3 regions of the Streptomyces sp. NPDC005752 genome follow, and region 3 is predicted to be linked to each of the others. Evidence: riboswitches for the same ligand, from Rfam matches in the RefSeq annotation. Region 3 holds a riboswitch; each other region holds the start of a gene.
The links. A riboswitch is a leader RNA that binds a small molecule or an ion and turns the genes downstream of it on or off. The one in region 3 is predicted to bind cobalamin.

Region 1 (6,972 bases), on a different contig from region 3:
GCGCCATTCGGACTCACCGAGGTGGGTGAGCCCGTCCGGTGAGCGCGGGGCGCCCGCGTCGCCGCGGTAGGCCAGGTCGAGCACGGGGAACTGCTGGGCGTGGAGGAACCCCAGCACGTTCAGGGGGTGGTCCCTGGTGGTGCCGAGGCCGTGCACGGTGATCACCCAGGTGTCGCGGGCCGCGGGCACGAACCACGCGGGCAGGGGGCCGAGTTCGCCGGGGACCTCCACCTCCTTGTACGCGAGGCCGAGCGCGGTGAGCGGGTCGCCGCGGTGGAGTTCGGGGGTGAGGCGCACCCTGCCACCCGGCTTCAGGCTGCCCAGGGTCACGCGGTCCAGCCTGCGTACGACCGTGTCGGCGGAGGCCGCGTCGTCCCCCTGTTGTCCGACCACCGGGCCGACCACCGCGTGGACGCCCCGGCCGGCCAGTCCGTACGTACCGGGACGCAGCGCGGGGAAGGAGCGGGTCAGGGTGACCTGCCCGGCCGCGGTGGCGTGCACGGTGAGGCGGCGGTCGGCCGGGAAGGGGCGTGGCGAGGGCGCCCCGAGGGCGGCGTCGCTGGCGTAGCGGCCGGCGGCGACCGCTGCCGCGCCGACGCCGAGGATCGAGGTTGCGGCCACTGCCGCCACTGTTGCCGGGCGCACGGCTCCAGTGTCCCGGGCGGCGGCGCCGTCGGCCAGTGGGCGTCGGCCGTACGGTGCGGCGCCCGGGCTCAGCCGGGCTGGCCGTATCCCTTCAGGGCCTCCTGCACGTCGCGCAGCTGGGCCGGGGTGAGGAGGGCCGGCCGGTGGCCGGGCACGGAGCTGGCGGTGAGCCAGAGCCTGCACATCCATTCGAGCTGGGCGGTGCGGTCGTAGGCCTCGTCGAGGGTGGACCCGTGGGTGACGGTGCCGTGGTTGCGCAGCAGGCAGCCGGTGCGGTCGCGCAGGGCGGCCAGCATGTTGTCGGCGAGTTCCCGCGTCCCGTAGAGCGCGTACGGGGCGGTACGGACGGGGCCGCCGAGCATCGCGGCGGCGTAGTGGATGAGCGGCACCTCGGTGACGAGGGTGGAGACGGCCGTGGCGTGCACGGCGTGGGTGTGGACGACTGCGGCGGCGCCGCTGCCCCGGTAGACGGCGAGGTGGAGAGGGAGTTCGCTGGTCGGGGCCAGGTCGCCCAGGACCTGACGTCCGTCGAGGTCGACGCCGACCACGTCGGCCGGGCCGAGCCGGTCGTAGGGCACCCCGCTGGGGGTGACCAGGACGATGTCGCCGACCCGGGCCGACACGTTGCCCGAGGTGCCGACGACGAGGCCGTCCGCCGCGGTACGCCGGGCCGTCGCGACGACACCGTCCCATACCTGTTCGATGGCGTCTCTGTGCTCGTCGGTCATGCGGGGATCCTAGGGGGCACGTGACCGATGTCTCGCCGATGGAGCGCGTCGGCCGCAGCCACAGCCGCCGGAGCGGGGCGGGAGCCGGGCCTCGCACCGGCCGCGGAGGTCCGGCCCACCCACCGCGCACACAAGCGGAACCGGCATACGCGGTTGGGGTCACCATGCCGCCCTGCCCAGTTCATCTTCCGTTCACCCTGGTTGCTTACGTTCCACGTGCCAATGACGTCGAACGATTGCCTGGGTAAATGGAACACATCACGCTGCTGCTTGCGATTGTGGTCGTGACAGCTCTCGTGTTCGATTTCACGAACGGTTTCCACGACACCGCCAACGCGATGGCCACCACCATCTCGACCGGCGCTCTCAAGCCCAAGACAGCGGTGGCCATGTCCGCCGTTCTCAACCTCGTCGGCGCGTTCCTGTCCGTCGAGGTCGCCAAGACGATCTCCGGCGGGATCATCAATGAGGACGGTCTCAGAACCGAGGTCATCTTCGCGGCGCTCGTCGGCGCCATCCTGTGGAATCTGCTGACCTGGCTCGTGGGTCTGCCCTCCAGTTCCTCCCACGCTCTCTTCGGCGGTCTCATCGGCGCCGCGGTGATGTCGGCCGGCTGGTCCTCGATCGACGGCGGCACCGTCGTCACGAAGGTGCTGCTGCCCGCGATCGCGGCTCCGCTGGTGGCCGGTGTCGCCGCGCTGCTGGCCACGAGGCTGACGTACCGCCTCAACCGGAAGATCACGGACGAGGCACAGCTGAAGTCGACCGCCAAGGGCTACCGCGCCGGCCAGATCGCCTCGGCCGGTCTCGTCTCGCTCGCCCACGGCACCAACGACGCGCAGAAGACCATGGGCATCATCACCCTGGCCCTGGTCACCGGCGGCGTCCTCGCCCCCGGTTCCAACCCGCCGGTCTGGGTCATCGCCTCCGCGGGTATCGCGATCGCGCTGGGCACCTACCTCGGCGGCTGGCGCATCATCCGCACCATGGGCAGCGGCCTCACCGACCTGCGTCCGCCGCAGGGATTCGCGGCCCAGACGAGTGCGGCCACCGTCATCCTGGCCTCCTCGCACCTCGGCTTCTCCCTCTCGACCACGCAGTCCTGCTCCGGCGCGGTGATGGGTGCGGGGCTCGGGCGCAAGGGGGGCGTGGTCCGCTGGTCCACCGCCACCCGGATGTTCATCGCCTGGGGCCTGACGCTGCCCGCCGCCGGCCTGGTCGGTGCGGGGGCCGAGTTCCTGACCAAGCAGGGGCCCTGGGGTGTCGCCGTGGTGGCCGCCGTGCTCGTGGGCGGATCCGCCGCCATCTGGCTGCTGTCGCGCCGCAAGCCGGTCGACCACACCAACGTCAACGAGCCCGCGGGCGTCGTCACGACCGCCATCGCGGCCGTCAGCCCGCCGCCCGTCGGCCTGGCGGACACACACCTCAAGACCACGATCCACGCCCCGGCCGACCCCCAGACCGACCCGGCCCGACCGGCCACGGTGTAAGGACAGATCCGTATGAACATCGACTGGGCAGCTCTGGCCTCCGTCTTCGGCGTCAGCCTCGTGATCACCGTCGCGCTCGTGGGCCTCTTCACCCTCGGCATCCTGGGCCTGGCCAAGCAGGTGCCGACGGCTCAGGGCGGCGGCGGTTCCCACGCCCCGGCCCGCGTCGGCGCGTACGCCTGCTTCGGGCTGTGCGCGGCGGCGGTCGCGTACGGGATCTATCTGATCGTCGCCTGACCTCACGGGCACGCACCGGGCCGGACACACCACGTGTGTCCGGCCCGGTGTGCGTCCGGGCACACCGAAGCCTCGCAGGTCAACGGCAGGTTGACGGGCGTTCGCGGAGCATGGTGGACTGCCGGAGCCATTACGGCGACAGAAGAGGAAGCCGGTGCGAATCCGGCGCGGTCCCGCCACTGTCACCGGGGAGCAGCCTCCACACGGAAGTCACGGTCCGCCGCAGCGGACTGGAAGGCCGGAGGAACTGCGGATCCGGAAGCCAGGAGACTCTCGTCGCCGGTCACGTCGAACCAGGGCGCGGACCCTGAGTGAGGACATACGCCATGCCTGGCTGCCCTGCGTCGGTCGCTGCACCACCCGTCCCTGAGGTCCTTCGAGGCGCGACGGCCGGCTGACGCGTGCGAGCCGACCGCATCTTCGCGTACGGCGCCGCCGCCGGTCTGATCGGCGACCTGCTGCTCGGTGATCCCCGGCGGGGACATCCCGTCGCCGCCTTCGGGCGTGCCGCGGCGGGTGCCGAGGACCGGCTGTGGCGCGATCACCGCGGCTGGGGCGCCCTGCACACGCTGGTCTGTGCCGGGGGCGCCACGGGCGCCGCCGCGCTGGCCGCCCGTGCCGTACGGAACCGTCCCGCCGCCGCCGTGGCACTGACCGCTGCCGCCACCTGGGCCGTCGTCGGGGGCACGTCACTGGGCCGCGAGGCCCGTGCCGTCGGCGGGGCGCTGGCCGCCGGGGACATCGAGCTGGCCCGGGAGCGGCTGCCGCATCTGTGCGGCCGGGACCCCCAGGCACTGGACGGGCCCGGGATCGCCCGCGCGGTGGTGGAGTCCGTCGCCGAGAACACCTCCGACGCCGTCGTGGGAGCCCTGGTCTGGGGCGCGGTCGGCGGGGTGCCCGGGCTGGTCGCCTTCCGGGCTGTCAACACGCTCGACGCCATGGTCGGACACAAGTCACCCCGCTACCGGCGCTACGGCTGGGCCTCGGCCCGGCTCGACGACGTCGCCGGATGGCCGGGGGCCCGGCTCACCGCCGCCTTGGCCGTGGCTGCCGGCGGACGCCCGCGCGAGGCCGTCCGGGCCTGGCGGGCCGACGCGGGCCGGCATCCCAGCCCCAACGCGGGCCCGGTGGAGGCCTCGTTCGCGGGAGCGCTCGGCGTACGGCTCGGCGGCACCCTCGCGTACGGCGGGCGGGTCGAGCACCGGCCGGTGCTCAACGGCGGGGCCGGGCGGGACGTGCGGGTCACGGACATCGAACGTGCGGTGCGGCTGTCGCGCCGGGTGAGTGTGCTGGCCCTCGCCGTGTGTGCGGCGGGGCGGCTGGCCAGGGGACGGAGAGTCGGATGAGCGGCGGGCTGCTGGTCGCGGGAACCACGTCGGACGCGGGCAAGAGCGTCGTCACGGCCGGGATCTGCCGGTGGCTTGTGCGACGGGGGGTGAAGGTCGCCCCCTTCAAGGCGCAGAACATGTCGCTGAACTCGTTCGTCACCCGTGGGGGCGCGGAGATCGGCCGGGCGCAGGCGATGCAGGCGCAGGCCGCCCGGGTGGAGCCGTCGGTACTGATGAACCCGGTGCTGCTCAAGCCCGGGGGTGACCGGTCGAGCCAGGTCGTCCTGATGGGGAAGCCGGTCGGCGAGATGAGTGCGCGCGGCTACCACGGGGGACGCCAGGAGGCGCTGCTGGGGACGGTCGTGGACTGTCTGGAGCAACTGCGGGGCACGTATGACGCCGTGATCTGCGAGGGGGCGGGCAGTCCGGCCGAGATCAATCTGCGGCGTACGGACATCGTGAACATGGGCGTCGCGCGAGCCGCCGGGTTCCCCGTGCTGGTGGTCGGCGACATCGACCGGGGCGGTGTGTTCGCCTCGTTCTTCGGTACGACGGCGCTGCTGAGCCCCGAGGACCAGTCGCTGATCGCCGGATACCTGGTCAACAAGTTCCGCGGTGACGTGTCGCTGCTGGAGCCCGGTCTCGACATGCTCCGCGGGCTCACGGGCCGGCGGACGTACGGGGTCCTGCCGTACGCGCACGGGCTGGGCATCGACGAGGAGGACGGGCTGCGGGTGTCGATGCGCGGCACCGTACGGGAGTCGGTCGTGACGCCGCCGCACGGCGAGGACGTGCTGCGGGTCGCGGTGTGCGCCGTACCGCTGATGTCGAACTTCACCGATGTGGACGCCCTGGCGGCCGAACCGGGTGTGATCGTGCGGTTCGTGGACCGGGCGGAGGAACTCGCCGACGCGGACCTCGTGGTCGTGCCCGGGACCCGGGGGACCGTGAAGGCACTGGCCTGGCTGCGCGAGCGGGGGCTTGCCGAGGCGCTGCGGCGACGGGCCGCCGAGGGGCGGCCCGTGCTGGGGATCTGCGGCGGTTTCCAGGTGCTGGGCGAGCGCATCGAGGACGACGTGGAGTCACGGGCCGGCCTGGTCGAGGGGCTCGGGCTGCTGCCGGTACGGGTCCGTTTCGGCCGGGAGAAGGTCCTGGAACGGCCTGTCGGTTCGGCGCTCGGGGAGCCGGTGGAGGGATACGAGATCCATCACGGGGTCGCCGAGGTGAACGGCGGCGAGCCGTTCCTGGACGGGTGCCGGGTGGGCTCGGTCTGGGGGACGCACTGGCACGGGTCGCTGGAGAGCGACGCGTTCCGGCGGGCGTTCCTGGGTGAGGTCGCGCGGGCCGCGGGTCGGCGGTTCGTCCCGGCGCCCGACACGAGCTTCGAGGCGTTGCGGGAGGAACAGCTGGACCGGCTGGGGGACCTGATCGAGGAGCACGCCGATACGGACGCCCTGTGGCGGCTCATCGAGACCGGCGCGCCGGCGGGTCTGCCGTTCATCGCTCCGGGTGCGCCGCCGACGCCTGCGCCGGACCAGGCTCCCGGAACGCCGGTCGGGCTCGGTCATGCAGTTGTGGTCGCTACAGAGGAGACTCCGTGAATACGCCCTATCCCTTCACCGCCATCGTCGGGCAGGACGATCTGCGGCTCGGGCTGTTGCTCAACGCCGTCAGTCCGGCCGTCGGCGGGGTGCTCGTGCGGGGTGAGAAGGGGACCGCCAAGTCCACCGCCGTGCGGGCGCTCGCCGCGCTGATGCCCGAGGTCGAGGTCGTCGCGGGGTGCCGTTTCTCGTGCGCCCCGGCGGCACCCGATCCGGCGTGTCCCGACGGCCCCCACGAGGCGGGTACGGGCGCGTCGCGTCCGGCGCGGACCGTGGAGCTTCCGGTAGGCGCGTCGGAGGACCGGCTCGTCGGGGCGCTCGACATCGAACGGGCGCTCTCGGAAGGCGTGAAGGCCTTCGAGCCGGGGCTGCTCGCCGACGCCCATCGCGGGATCCTCTACGTCGACGAGGTCAATCTCCTCCACGACCACCTGGTGGACCTGCTGCTCGACGCGGCGGCCATGGGTGCCTCGTACGTCGAGCGGGAGGGTGTCTCGGTCCGTCACGCGGCGCGCTTCCTGCTGGTGGGGACGATGAACCCGGAGGAGGGCGAATTGCGCCCCCAGCTCCTGGACCGCTTCGGGCTGACCGTCGAGGTGGCCGCCTCGCGTGAGACGGACCTGCGCGTCGAGGTCGTGCGGCGGCGGCTCGCGTACGACGACGATCCGGCGGGGTTCGCGGCGCGGTGGGCGGACGAGGAGACCGCGTTGCGTGAACGGATCGTCGCCGCGCGCGCCCTGCTCCCGCGTGTGGTGCTCGGTGACGGCGTGCTGCGGCAGATCGCGGCGACCTGCGCGGCGTTCGAGGTCGACGGCATGCGTGCCGACATCGTCATGGCCCGTACCGCGACGGCGCTGGCCGCGTGGGCGGGGCGCGAGGAGGTCGTGGCGGAGGACGTACGGCAGGCCGCGCTCCTGGCCCTCCCCCACCGGCGACGGCGCAA
Region 2 (6,972 bases), on a different contig from region 3:
GAACTCCTGTCCGAGGGAACGGAGTCCGCCTCGATAGAGGTCGACACCACCCGCGCCTACGTCAACGACGCCGCCGCCAGGAAGGTCTACGAGATCGACTACGACGACGGGCTCAGGCTCGCCCGGACCTTTCCGCTCGGCTTCGCCCCGACGTACATGGTGGAGACCGGCCGATGAGCACCGGATCCGCGACCGTGCGCAGCCGCCGGACACCCGCGCGCCTTCTGCTCGCCTGCCTGGCCGGCGTCCTGCTCCTGGGGGTGGCCGGTTGCGCGGGAGGCGAGCAGAGCCGCCCCTCGGTGGTCGTCACCACGAACATCCTCGGCGACATCACCCGCAACATCGTCGGTGACGAGGCCGAGGTCACCGTGCTGATGCAGGCCGGGGCCGACCCGCACTCCTTCGGAGTCTCGGCTCCGCAGGCGGCGGCCATCGAGCAGGCCGATCTGGTCGTCCACAACGGCCTGGGCCTGGAGGAGAACGTCCTTCGCCATGTGGAGGCCGCGAAGGAGGCGGGCGTCTCCGTCCTGGCGGTCGGGGACGCCGTCGATCCGATCACCTATACGGCGGGCGAGTCCGCCGGCGAGCCCGACCCGCACTTCTGGACCGATCCCGAACGGGTCCGCAGGGCCGTCGGACTGATCTCGGATCAGGTCGCCGAGCACGTGGGGGGCGTCGACAAGGCCGCCGTCGAGAAGAACGCGTCCGCCTACGGGGCGGAGATCGACGAACTGACCACGTGGATGCGAGAACGGTTCGACCAAATCCCTTCCGACCGACGCCGGTTGGTCACCAATCACCATGTCTTCGGATATCTCGCCCAGCGTTTCGGATTCCGGGTCGTGGGCGCGGTGATCCCGAGCGGCACCACGCTCGCCTCACCGAGCGCATCGGATCTCAAGTCCCTGGCCGACACGATCGAGACGACGGGGGTGAAGGCGATCTTCGCCGACTCGTCGCAACCGGACCGACTGGCCCGGGTGCTCGGACGTGAGAGCGGCGTCGAGGTGGACGTCGTGCCGCTGTTCTCCGAATCCCTCACCGAGAAGGGAGAGGGGGCGGCCACCTACCTGGAAATGATGCGCGCCAACACCCGGTCCATAGCCATGGGACTGGGCACCGAATAGCCACGCTGTCGCCGGTCATGAGCGACAGCTCTGGAGAGGGAACACACGAAGTGAAGCATGTAGCACGCCCGAGGAACGCGGCTGCCGCCGCCCTGCTCGCCGCCTCCGTAGCGCTCACCGCCTGCGGTGGTGACGGTGGGAAGCCCGCCGCGAAGGCGGCGGACAACTCGTCCGGTTCACCGGCCGCCCAGGTCGTGAACCCGATCGTCACCACGTACGACGGAGGCCTCTACGTACTCGACGGCACGACACTGAAGCTCGCCGAGGACATACCGCTGGAGGGGTTCAACCGGGTCAACCCCGCGGGCAGCGACCGCCATGTGATGGTTTCCACCTCGACCGGTTTCCGGGTCCTCGACGCAGCGGGCCGGAAGCTCACCGACGTCGAGTTCGAAGGCGGCAAGCCGGGCCACGTCGTCCGTCACGCCGGCAGGACCGTCCTCTTCGCCGACGGCACGGGCGAGGTCACGGTCTTCGACCCGGAGGACCTCGGCGACACCGCGCCGAAGGCCGAGACGTACACCTCCGCCGCGCCGCACCACGGTGTCGCCATCCAGCTCGCCGACGGCAGGCTGGTGACGACCCTCGGCACGGAGGAGAAGCGCGTCGGCATCGCGGTACTGGACGAGGACCGCAAGGAGATCACCCGCAGCGAGGAGTGCCCGGGCGTCCACGGGGAGGCGACCGCCAAGGACGAGGCGGTCGTCATCGGCTGCGAGGACGGAGTCCTGATCTACAAGGACGGCGCCGTCAAGAAGGTGAACAGCCCCACCGAGTACGGCAGGATCGGCAACCAGGCCGGCTCCGACGAGTCGCCCGTCGTCCTCGGCGACTACAAGAAGGACAAGGACGCCGAGCTGGAACGCCCGGAACAGATCTCGCTCATCGACACCGGGACGGGCAAGATGCGGCTCGTCGACATCGGGACGAGCTACACCTTCCGCTCGCTGGCACGCGGTGCGCACGGTGAGGCGCTGGTCCTGGGCACCGACGGCCGCATCCATGTCATCGACCCCGCCACGGGCAAGGTGACCAGGAAGATCTCCGTCCTCGGTTCGTGGCGGGAACCGCTGGACTGGCAGCAGCCCCGCCCGGCGCTGTTCGTGCGCGACCACACGGCATACGTCTCGGACCCGGAGAACAAGAAGCTGGTCGCCGTCGACATCGAGTCGGGCCGGCAACTGGCCTCGACCGAACTGCCCGAGGCTCCCAACGAGCTGAGCGGTGTCGTCGAGCAGCACTGATCCCCCTCCCGAGGTGCAGGAGCGCGTTCCCGCAGGGCGGCAGCGCGCTCCTCCCCCTCGCGCTTCCGAGCCCGCCACCACCTGGATCACCACCCGGACCGTCGCAGGTCATCGCGTACACGGCCGCCCGCGGGGGCGTGTCCACCCGGGCCTCCCCCGGCTTGTCATCACCACCCGCCTGGCACTACTGTCGCCACGCCTTGGTGAACGGGAAATCGGTGTGATGCCGGTGCGGCCCTCGCCACTGTGATCGGGAAGTCCGGCTCCGGCCCTCGCGGGCAGCCACTGGGTCCTTGTGACCCGGGAAGGCGGAGTTCGGGCGGTGTTACCCGTAAGCCAGGAGACCGGCCAAGGCACTTCAACCATCCACGAGGTGCTGGAGAGGGTCTGCTGAGCCATGCACATAGCCGAGGGTTTTCTGCCTCCGGCGCACGCGATCGCCTGGGGTGTCGCGTCCGCGCCGTTCGTCGTCCACGGAGTCCGGTCGCTCACGCGTGAAGTCAGGGAGAACCCTGAGAGCACGTTGCTCCTGGGGGCTTCCGGGGCCTTCACGTTCGTACTTTCCGCCTTGAAGATCCCCTCCGTCACGGGAAGTTGTTCGCATCCCACGGGTACGGGGCTGGGAGCCATCCTGTTCCGCCCGCCGATCATGGCGGTACTGGGCACCATCACCCTGCTCTTCCAGGCGCTGCTGCTCGCCCACGGCGGCCTGACCACGCTCGGCGCCAACGTCTTCTCGATGGCGATCGTCGGGCCCTGGGCGGGGTACGCGGTCTACAAGGCGCTGCGCCGTTACGACGTGCCGCTGATGGTGGCGGTGTTCTTCGCAGCGTTCGTCGCCGACCTGTCCACGTACTGCGTCACCAGCGTGCAGCTGGCGCTCGCCTTCCCGGACCCGAGCAGCGGGTTCCTGGGCGCGCTCGGCAAGTTCGGCTCCATCTTCGCGCTCACCCAGATCCCGCTCGCGGTGAGCGAGGGGCTTCTGACCGTGCTGGTGATGCGGCTCCTCGTGCAGTCCAGCAAGGGGGAGCTGACCCGGCTCGGGGTGTTCCTCAGCGGCAGGCGCACCCCGACCAGGACGGCCGAGACCGAGGCGGTTGCCAAATGAACAAGAACACGAAGATCAACGCCCTTCTCCTGCTCGTCGTGGCCGCGCTGGCCGTCCTGCCCCTGGCCCTCGGCCTCGGCGACGGCCAGGAGGAGCCCTTCGCGGGCGCCGACGCGCAGGCGGAGACCGCGATCACCGAGATCGCCCCCGCGTACGAACCCTGGTTCTCCCCGCTGTACGAACCGCCTTCCGGTGAGGTCGAGTCGGCACTGTTCGCCCTCCAGGCAGCGCTCGGCGCGGGTGTCCTCGCCTACTACTTCGGCGTGCGGCGCGGACGCCGTCAGGGCGAACTGCGGGCGGCCGCCCGGCAGGACGGCGGGGGCACCGGGCCCGGTGCCGGGGAGTCCGCGGCCCGGAGGAACTGAGCGCACGTGCTGCAGATCGATGCGGCGGCGCACAGCAGTCGCTGGCGCCGCCGCCATCCCGTGGACAAAGCCGTGCTCGGACTGGGATTCACGGTTCTCGCCATATCGCTGCCGCCCTGGCCCGGCGCGCCCCTGATCCTGGTCGCCGCCCTGGCCGTGCTGCTGGGGCCGGCGGGCGTGACCGCCCGCCATCTGTGGCGGGCGTACCGGGTGCCCCTGGGGTTCTGCGTCACCGGGGCCGCCACACTGCTCGTCGAGGTCGGCGGGCCCGGGGGGCTCGTCGGCCTGGCCCCAGGGGGGCCGGCACGCGCCGTTGAGTTGCTGCTGCGCACCTCGGCCGCGTCGCTCGGCGTCCTGCTGTTCGCCTTCACCACCCCCGTGTCCGACCTCCTGCCCCGCCTGGTCAGGGCAGGAGTGCCCGCGGCAGTGGTGGACGTGGCCCTGGTGACCTACCGCATGAGCTTCCTGCTCCTCGACTCGGTTCGCCGGATCAGGGAGGCCCAGGCCGCCCGGCTCGGGCACACCACACGGGCCGCGGCCTGGCGGTCCCTGGCCGGGCTCGGAGCCACCGCGTTCATCAGGGCCTTCGACCGCGCGGCGCGGCTCCAGCAGGGGCTGGCGGGGCGGGGCTACGACGGAACCCTGCGCGTCCTGGTGCCCGAGGCCCGCGTCTCCGTCCGGTTCGTGGCCGTGAGCGTCACGCTGCTCATGGCCCTCACCGCACTGACCTTCGCCCTGGAAAGGCCGCTGTCATGAGCGAATCCGTGCTGCTCGCCCTGCGGGGAGCGTCCTTCGCGTACGAGGACGGCCCCGCTGTGCTCAGCGGTCTCGACTTCGAGGCGCGCGAAGGACGTGCTCTCGCCCTGCTCGGTCGCAACGGCAGCGGCAAGACCACGCTGATGCGGCTCCTCAGCGGCGGACTGCGCCCGCGCGAGGGGCAGTTGGCTGTCGAGGGTCGCCCCGTCACGTACGACCGCAAGGGGCTGACCCGGCTGCGCACCACCGTCCAGCTGGTGGTACAGGACCCCGACGACCAGCTGTTCGCCGCGTCCGTCTCCCAGGACGTGTCGTTCGGACCTCTGAATCTGGGCCTGCCCGACACCGAGGTGCGCGCGCGGGTGGACGAGGCGCTCGCCGCCCTCGACATCACCGCCCTGGCGGACCGGCCCACCCACCTCCTCTCCTACGGGCAGCGGAAGCGCGCCGCGATCGCCGGGGCGGTCGCCATGCGGCCCCGGGTGCTGATCCTCGACGAGCCGACCGCCGGGCTCGATCCGGACGGTCAGGAACGGCTGCTCGCCACGCTCGGCACCCTCCGCGACAGCGGCACCACCGTCATGATGGCCACTCACGACGTCGATCTCGCCCTGCGCTGGGCCGACGACGCCGCCCTCCTCACCCCGGCCGGTGTCCGCGCCGGGCCCGCGCCGACGATGCTGGGACGCACGGATCTCCTGCGGGAGGCCGGGCTGCGGTTGCCGTGGGGCATCGCGACCAGTCATATGCTGCGCACGCACGGCCTGTTGGGCGAGACAGCCCCCGGCCCCCGCACCGCCGAGGAACTCGCGGCGGGCTTCGGCCCGCCGGCCGATGCCTGAGGGCCGCCGCCCCGCGACGAGGACCGGTCGCGCGAGTGAGCGGGCGCGCAGGGGCTCCACGATCGCGAAGCCGGGCGTTGATCCGACAATCGGAGTACTACGCCTCGGCCGCAATTCCCGCCGGCTAACAGTTAGCCCATAGGCCGAACCGTTGTACGAATATGACGGGCGGAACTTCACCGGCATATGCATGAGCCACACAGTCGCGGATGATCTCAAATAGTGAGAACCGATCGTGTGACACATCCCCAGGCCACAGGGTTCCGGGGATTGTTTCGACTCGTTGGGCATCGACTTTCGGACTCTTCACAAAGGGTTAACTCCATATGCCCTTCGGCCTGTTAGCGTCCCTAAGGAAGGATGCGTTCCGGAAGGAGGCGAAGGGTGCGCGCAGCGGCGGTCAGGTTCGTGCTCGCGTTCCTGATGGGTTTCCTTCTGGCCCCGTTCTCGGGCACGTCGCCGGCCGAAGCACACGCGTCCGCCCCGGAAGTGCGAGCGACCGGTCTCCCGGATGCGACCGTCGGCGAGACCCACCGTGCGTACGCCACATGCGGCGCCCCCGATCGCGGGGGTGAGTCGAACGGCCTTCTGCGCCATCGTGACCGGCACCGATCGGCGACCCTGACCACTCCCGCGACACCGTCGCGCGCCGCCGTGACGGGTGAAACCGACGGGATGCTCACACCGGCGGCCGTCGCCGCGATGGGCAACGCGCATCGCATCTCCAGATCCTCGATCGCACATTCCTCCCCCGGGCTCCAGGTGTTCCGCTGCTGAGCTGACCCGAGGCGCTCGTCGCACCTGCCCCTGCCCGTCCACAGTCCTGCGGGTCTCGGACCGGAGGGGTAGTGCCGGCCTGCCTTCCGGTCCCCCAGTTCTCGCACGCACACCGACGCGCCGGGCCTCGGCGCGCCAAGGAGGAACCACTGGCATGCAGTCAACCGTCGAACTTTCCGCGGCCGAAGTCCTACACGTCAGCGACAGCGCCGCCTGGGCACCCCCGCCCAGCGACGTCCGCTCGGCCCCCTTCCGCACGGGATGAGGGCCGCCATGGGCCGTCTCGCCACGTTGCCCCACCTGCGGCAGGATTTCGCCGCGTCACTCGTCGTCTTCCTGGTCGCGCTGCCGCTGTGCGTCGGCGTCGCCGTCGCGTCGGGAGTCCCGGCGGAACTGGGTCTGATCACTGGCATCGTGGGTGGTCTCGTCACCGGCTTCATGCGCGGCAGCAGCCTCCAGGTGTCGGGGCCGGCCGCCGGTCTCACCGTTCTCGTCTTCGAGGCCGTCCAGTCCTTCGGGCTGCCCGCGCTCGGGGTGATCGTGCTGACGGCGGGACTGCTGCAGTTGGCCATGGGCGCCCTGCGGCTGGGCCGCTGGTTCAGGGCCATCTCCGTCTCCGTCGTCGAGGGCATGCTCGCCGGCATCGGTCTCGTCCTCATCGCGGGCCAGCTGTACGCGGCCGCAGGCATCGAGGCACCGCTCTCCGGTACGGGCAAGATGGCCGGCATCCCGGGGCTGCTCGCCGACGCCGTG
Region 3 (6,972 bases):
GTCAGCTCCTGCACCCCCTGGAGCTCCATGAACGAGAACGGGTTCTCGGAACCGTAGAGCGCGGGGAAGCCGAGCCGGGTGAGCCGCTGGTCGGCGACGCACTCCAGGTACTGGCGCATGGACTCGGTGTTCATCCCCGGCAGGCCCTCGCCGCACAGATCCCGGCCGAACTGCAGCTCCGCCTCGACGGCCTCCCGCAGCATGTCGGTGACCTGCTGCTGGAGCTCGTCGTCGAAGAGCTCGGGCTCCTCCTTGCGGACGGTGTCCACGACCTCGAAGGCGAAGTTCATGTGCATCGTCTCGTCACGGAACACCCAGTTGGTGCCCGTCGCGAGACCGTGCAGCAACCCGCGCGAGCGGAACCAGTAGACGTACGCGAAGGCGCCGTAGAAGAAGAGTCCCTCGATGCACGCGGCGAAGCAGATCAGGTTGAGCAGGAAGCGCCGGCGGTCGGCCTTCGTCTCCAGCCGGTCGATCTTCTCGACCGAGTCCATCCACCGGAAGCAGAACTGCGCCTTCTCACGGATCGACGGGATCTCCTCGACCGCGTCGAAGGCCGCGGCACGGTCCTCCGGGTCCGGCAGGTAGGTGTCGAGCAGCGTCAGATAGAACTGGACGTGCACGGCCTCCTCGAACAGCTGACGCGACAGGTAGAGGCGCGCCTCGGGCGAGTTGATGTGCTTGTAGAGCGTCAGCACCAGGTTGTTGGAGACGATCGAGTCACCCGTCGCGAAGAACGCGACCAGCCGGCCGATCATGTGCTGCTCACCGGGCGAGAGCTTGGCGAGGTCGGACACGTCGGAGTGGAGGTCGACCTCCTCCACCGTCCAGGTGTTCTTGATCGCGTCCCGGTAGCGCTCGTAGAAGTCCGGGTACCGCATGGGACGCAGGGTCAGTTCGAAGCCCGGGTCGAGCAGGTTCTTGACGTCGGTCGAGCTCATTACTGGCAGGCCTCGCAGGACTCGGGGTTTTCGAGGGAACAGGCGAGGGCCTCCGCGTCGGGAGCCGACGCCTGCTGTACGGGAACGGGGGCGGCGGCCGACGCCGCGCCGGAGGCCGCGCGGGCGATCCGGGTCGCCGGGCGCGAGCGGAGGTAGTACGTCGTCTTCAGCCCCTTCTTCCAGGCGTACGCGTACATCGAGGAGAGCTTGCCGATCGTCGGCGTCTCCAGGAACAGGTTCAGCGACTGGCTCTGGTCGAGGAACGGCGTACGGGCCGCCGCCATGTCGATCAGGCCGCGCTGCGGGATCTCCCACGCCGTGCGGTACAGCGCCCGTACGTCCTCGGGGATCCAGGCGAAACCCTGCACGGAGCCGCTCGCCTCGCGCAGCGCCTCACGGGTCCGCGCGTCCCAGACGCCGAGCTTCTTCAGCTCGTCCACCAGGTAGGCGTTGACCTGGAGGAACTCACCGCTGAGCGTCTCGCGCTTGAAGAGGTTGGAGACCTGCGGCTCGATGCACTCGTACACCCCGGCGATCGACGCGATCGTCGCCGTCGGCGCGATGGCGAGCAGCAGGGAGTTGCGCATCCCGCTCTTCGCCACCCGGGCGCGCAGCGCCTCCCAGCGCTGTGGCCAGTGCGGCTCGGTGTCGTAGTGGTCCGGGTGCAGCACACCCCGGGCGACGCGGGTCTCGGACCAGGCGGGGAGCGGGCCGGACCTCTCGGCGAGGTCGCAGGACGCCTCGTAGGCGGCCAGCATGATGCGCTCGGAGATCTTCGTGGAGAGGGCGCGGGCCTCGGGGGAGTCGAAGGGCAGCCGCAGCTGGAAGAAGACGTCCTGGAGTCCCATCGCGCCCAGGCCCACCGGCCGCCAGCGGGCGTTGGAGCGGCCGGCCTGCTCGGTCGGGTAGAAGTTGATGTCCACGACCCGGTCCAGGAAGGTCACGGCGGTGCGGACGGTGGCGTCCAGCCGTTCCCAGTCGATGGTGCCGTCGGCGACGAACGCGCCGAGGTTGACCGAACCGAGGTTGCAGACGGCCGTCTCGCCGTCGTCGGTGACTTCGAGGATCTCGGTGCAGAGATTCGAGGAGTGCACGACCCGGCCCGGCTCGGCGGTCTGGTTCGCCGTGCGGTTGGAGGCGTCCTTGAACGTCATCCAGCCCTGGCCGGTCTGCGCGAGGGTGCGCATCATGCGGCCGTACAGCTCACGGGCCGGCATCGTCCTGCGGGCCAGCCCCTTCGCCTCGGCCGCGCGGTACGCCGCGTCGAACTCGTCGCCCCACAGGTCCACCAACTCGGGGGTGTCGGCGGGGGAGAACAGCGACCAGTCCGTGTCCGCGTCGACACGGCGCATGAACTCGTCCGGGATCCAGTGCGCCAGGTTGAGGTTGTGCGTACGCCGCTGGTCCTCGCCGGTGTTGTCGCGCAGCTCGAGGAATTCCTCGATGTCCGCGTGCCAGGTCTCCAGGTAGACGGCGGCGGCGCCCTTGCGCCGGCCTCCCTGGTTGACCGCGGCGACCGAGGCGTCGAGCGTCTTGAGGAACGGCACGATGCCGTTGGAGTGCCCGTTGGTGCCCCGGATGAGTGAACCCCGGGCTCGGACACGGGAGTACGAGAGACCGATGCCGCCCGCGTGCTTGGAGAGACGCGCCACCTGGTGGTAGCGGTCGTAGATCGAGTCGAGCTCGTCCAGCGGCGAGTCCAGCAGATAGCACGAGGACATCTGCGGGTGGCGGGTGCCGGAGTTGAAGAGGGTGGGGGAGGAGGGCAGGTAGTCCAGCCGGTTCATCAGGCCGTACAGCGCGGCCACTTCCTCCAGGGCCCGCTCGGAGGTGTCCTCGGCGAGGCCGGCGGCGACGCGCAGCATGAAGTGCTGCGGGGTCTCGATCACGTGGCGGGTGAGCGGGTGGCGCAGCAGGTACCGGCTGTGCAGCGTGCGCAGTCCGAAGTAGCCGAAGCGGTCGTCGGCGCCGTCGGCGAGCGCCCGGTCCACCAGGGCGTCGAGAGCGGCGGCGTGGAGCGTGACGAACTCGGCCGTGCGGTCCGCGACCAGACCCTCGCGATGCCCGACGGCGACCGACGACGAGAAGGAGACAGCGCCCTGGCCGGCGGCCTCGTCCGCTACGGCCCGGGTGAGCAGCCGCGCGGCGAGCCGGGAGTAGGCCGGGTCCTCGGAGATCAGCCCGGCGGCGGCCTCGGTGGCCAGCGACCGCAGCTCCGCCTCGTCCGACCGGGCGTTGCGGCCGCGCAGCGCGGCGGCGGCGACCCGCCCGGGGTCGGTGTCGGGCAGATCGGCCGTGAGGCCGGTCAGGGTCCGCAGCAGTGCGGTCCCGGGCGCGTCGGGCGTGCGGCCTTCGAGTTCCGTGGCTGAAACCGGGTCGGCTGGCGCGATGGTCACTGGGGCTATCCCTCGCTCGGCTCGGGGCCTGCGGGAGCGGGGCAGCCGGGCACGGAGGGCACCCGGGGAGGGGCGGCGCGGCGCACGGCGTCCACCGGCCCTCCGCGGGGCCCGGACGTCTCTGCGTCCGGTTCGGTCGAGCCGGACGCGCTGTCGACAGGTCTTCGGACTATCGCGGTGCACAGAAACACACCGGTCACACCGTTGCGGGACAGTTCCGGATTCGCACCGGATTCCCCTGCGGCGACAGCGAGGTCGAGCATACATGTGGGGGCTGCTGATTGAGGCAGCCCCCACATGTAGTGTCGTGGCGGGTCAGAGCTCCAGGCGGAATGTCAGGAGTACGAAGCCGGGCAGCGGACTCCAGTCCCGCTCCGGGGACCGTGCGAAGCCCAGCCGCCGGTAGATCCCATGGGCGGCCGCCATGGACGACTGCGTCGACAGCACGATTCCGGACAGCCCTCCGCGAGCCCGTGCCCGGTCGATGCAGGCCCGTACGAGCGCCTCACCCACGCCCCGGCCACGGGCCTCCGGCGAGACGGCCAGCATCCTGAACTCCGCCTCGTCCTCACCTGCGATGTCCGCCCACGGGCTGCCCGGCTCGACGTAGGTGACACCACCCAGCAGCCGGCCGTCGTCGTCCAGCGCGACCAGCACCTCGGCATCGGCCGCACGCCGCTCGACGGCGCGGAGCTGCTCCAGGTAGGGGTCGCCGGCGCCGAAGTCCAGCAGACCGTCTCCGAGATACGCCTGAGCGGTGATCTCGCCGAGTTCCTCGAACTGAGCCCGCCGGGCCGGCCTGATCGATACGTCCATGGGCCGCAGTCTGCCGCAGAGGGGGAGCGTGACGCCCCCCGTTTACGGCCGACCGCGGTCTCGCGGGCCGTACCCGGTACGACGCCGTCCCGGCAGGTGGACCCTGCCGGGACGGACGGATGTCATGCCGGACGACTGCCGAGGGGGTCAGTGACCGCCCGGCGCGCCCGCAGTGGCCGGCGGGAGCTCGGCCTTGACGCCCGGGTCGCCCACGTCCGCGGTGTAGTCGGACGGCGAGGTCTCGTCCACACCCGCCGGGGCCTTCAGCGCGTTGAGGACGAAGGTCAGTACGACCACGACGACGATGTTCAGCACGATCGCGGTGAGGCCGATGTAGCCGATCTCGCCGATGCCCGGGATCTCCTTCGAGGAACCGCCGAAGTGCTTCTGGGTCGGGCTGGCGACGCCGTACGCGGCCGCCGTGCCGTAGAGCATGCCGACCGCCCAGCCCGCGAGCAGGGCCCAGCGGTGGAACCAACGGGTGAACAGGCCGCCCACCAGGGCCGGCATCGTCTGCAGGATCCAGATACCGCCCAGCAGCTGGAAGTTGATCGCGACCGTCTTGTCCATGGTGAGGACGAAGGCGAGCGCGCCGACCTTGACCAGCAGCGAGACCAGCTTGGAGACCTTGGTCTCCTGGGCCGGGGTCGCGTCGGGCTTGATGAAGTCCTTGTAGATGTTGCGGGTGAAGAGGTTCGCCGCGGCGATCGACATGATCGCGGCCGGCACCAGGGCGCCGATCCCGATCGCGGCGAAGGCCACGCCCGCGAACCAGTCGGGGAACATGGTCTCGAACAGCTGGGGGATCGCGAGCTGGCCGTTGTCCACCTTGATCCCGGCGGCGATCGCCATGAATCCGAGCAGGGCCAGCAGACCCAGCATCAGCGAGTACAGCGGCAGGATCGTGGTGTTGCGCCGGATCACCTCACGGCTGCGGCTGGAGAGCGTCGCCGTGATGGAGTGCGGGTACATGAAGAGGGCCAGGGCCGAGCCCAGAGCCAGCGTGGCGTAGCCCCACTGGCCCATGTCGCCGGGCACCAGCGCGCCGCGCGGCTGGCCCGTCGCCTCGTTGGTCTGCGCGTACGCCTCGCCGGCCTTGGAGAAGATCTCGCCGAAGCCACCGAGCTTGATCGGGATGTAGATGATCGCCACGGCGATGACCAGATAGATCAGGCCGTCCTTGACGAACGCGATGAGCGCGGGCGCGCGCAGTCCCGAGGAGTAGGTGTACGCGGCGAGGACCGCGAAGGCGATCAGCAGCGGCAGGTCCTTGATGAACCAGTGCGTGGTCTCGCCGCCTCCGACGCCCATGACGTCCAGCACGGCCTGGATGCCGACCAGCTGGAGCGCGATGTACGGCATCGTCGCGAGGATGCCGGTGAGGGCGACCGCCAGCGAGAGCCCCTTCGAGCCGAAGCGGCCCCGGACGAAGTCCGAGGTGGTGACGTAGCCGTGCTTGTGCGACACGGACCACAGACGCGGCAGGAAGGTGAAGATCAGCGGATAGACAAGGATCGTGTACGGGACGGCGAAGAAGCCGGCCGCGCCCGCCGCGTAGATCGCCGCGGGCACCGCGACGAAGGTGTACGCCGTGTAGAGGTCGCCGCCCAGCAGGAACCAGGTGACCCAGGTGCCGAACGACCGTCCGCCCAGGCCCCATTCGTCGAGGCTGGCCTCGTTCTCGGCCTTCCGCCAGCGCGAGGCCATGAATCCGATGACCGTGACGGCCAGGAAGAAGAAGATGAATACGGCGAGTGCGACGCCGTTCACGCCGTCCTTCATGCTGACGTACCCCCCTTGCGGGCGCGCTGGTCACGCTGCCACAACACGTACGCGATCATGGTCAGAGCGGTCGAGATGAGCACCCAGAGCATCTGGTACCAGTAGAAGAACGGGATGCCGATGAAGGTCGGTTCGACCTTCGCGTACGAACTGACCCAGAGCAGCGCCACGAACGGGGCGATCAGACATAGTGCGATGACCACCCTGGCGGGTGTTACCGTCGGTGGTTTCGCACCGGTTTCTTCTTGCATGTGGCGACTCCGTCCCCTCGCTGATCACCTGTGTAATGCGCAGGAAATCTAAGCGAGAGTTCAGGCCACCGTCACCCCTGTCCGCATTGCGGTCCTGCAACGGTCCGGTGTCGCCCGGAATGACTGATCCCCCCGCGTGTGCAGGGGGATCGGACGTTCCGTGGACCGGACCGGCCTCAGTCCGTGGGGCGCTTCAGACGGGCCACGAACTTGTACCGGTCGCCCCGGTACACCGAGCGCACCCACTCCACCGGCTCGCCGTCCCCGTCGATCGAGTGGCGGGACAGCATGAGCATCGGAAGGCCGACGTCCGTGCCGAGCAGACCCGCCTCGCGCGGGGTGGCGAGCGAGGTCTCGATGGTCTCCTCGGCCTCGGCGAGCCGGACGTCGTACACCTCGGCCAGCGCGGTGTAGAGCGAGGTGTACTTCACCAGTGAACGGCGCAGCGCGGGGAAGCGCTTGGCCGAGAGGTGCGTGGTCTCGATGGCCATCGGTTCGCCGCTGGCGAGCCTGAGCCGTTCGATCCGCAGGACCCGCCCTCCCGTCGTGATGTCGAGCAGTCCGGCGAGCGTGTCGTCCGCCGTGACGTAGCCGATGTCCAGGAGCTGGGACGTGGGTTCCAGACCCTGGGCGCGCATGTCCTCGGTGTACGAGGTGAGTTGCAGCGCCTGGGAGACCTTCGGCTTGGCGACGAACGTGCCCTTGCCCTGGATGCGTTCCAGCCGGCCTTCGACCACGAGCTCCTGGAGGGCCTGGCGCACGGTGGTGCGTGAGGTGTCGAACTCC

Region 1: linked by a shared signal. The riboswitch ahead of ABZ441_RS31665 (cobalamin biosynthesis protein) and the one ahead of ABZ441_RS00220 (ribonucleoside-diphosphate reductase subunit alpha) in region 3 are both predicted to bind cobalamin.
Region 2: linked by a shared signal. The riboswitch ahead of ABZ441_RS09345 (energy-coupling factor ABC transporter permease) and the one ahead of ABZ441_RS00220 (ribonucleoside-diphosphate reductase subunit alpha) in region 3 are both predicted to bind cobalamin.

Annotation. Positions count from the first base shown of each region.
Region 1 covers NZ_JBEXYB010000057.1:17,644-24,615, forward strand. The annotation lists gene ABZ441_RS31645 (hypothetical protein) at 1-645, opposite strand, end outside; gene ABZ441_RS31650 (class II aldolase/adducin family protein) at 714-1,373, opposite strand; gene ABZ441_RS31655 (inorganic phosphate transporter) at 1,622-2,863, shown strand; gene ABZ441_RS31660 (hypothetical protein) at 2,876-3,100, shown strand; cobalamin riboswitch at 3,243-3,373, shown strand; gene ABZ441_RS31665 (cobalamin biosynthesis protein) at 3,502-4,446, shown strand; gene ABZ441_RS31670 (cobyric acid synthase) at 4,443-6,029, shown strand; gene ABZ441_RS31675 (putative cobaltochelatase) at 6,026-6,972, shown strand, end outside.
Region 2 covers NZ_JBEXYB010000008.1:78,023-84,994, reverse strand. The annotation lists gene ABZ441_RS09360 (hypothetical protein) at 1-177, shown strand, start outside; gene aztC (zinc ABC transporter substrate-binding protein AztC) at 174-1,127, shown strand; gene aztD (zinc metallochaperone AztD) at 1,178-2,371, shown strand; cobalamin riboswitch at 2,534-2,739, shown strand; gene ABZ441_RS09345 (energy-coupling factor ABC transporter permease) at 2,769-3,479, shown strand; gene ABZ441_RS09340 (energy-coupling factor ABC transporter substrate-binding protein) at 3,476-3,844, shown strand; gene cbiQ (cobalt ECF transporter T component CbiQ) at 3,851-4,600, shown strand; gene ABZ441_RS09330 (ATP-binding cassette domain-containing protein) at 4,597-5,442, shown strand; gene ABZ441_RS09325 (SulP family inorganic anion transporter) at 6,493-6,972, shown strand, end outside.
Region 3 covers NZ_JBEXYB010000001.1:40,211-47,182, forward strand. The annotation lists gene ABZ441_RS00215 (ribonucleotide-diphosphate reductase subunit beta) at 1-941, opposite strand, end outside; gene ABZ441_RS00220 (ribonucleoside-diphosphate reductase subunit alpha) at 941-3,337, opposite strand; cobalamin riboswitch at 3,475-3,612, opposite strand; gene ABZ441_RS00225 (GNAT family N-acetyltransferase) at 3,653-4,153, opposite strand; gene mctP (monocarboxylate uptake permease MctP) at 4,301-5,935, opposite strand; gene ABZ441_RS00235 (DUF3311 domain-containing protein) at 5,932-6,186, opposite strand; gene ABZ441_RS00240 (GntR family transcriptional regulator) at 6,363-6,972, opposite strand, start outside.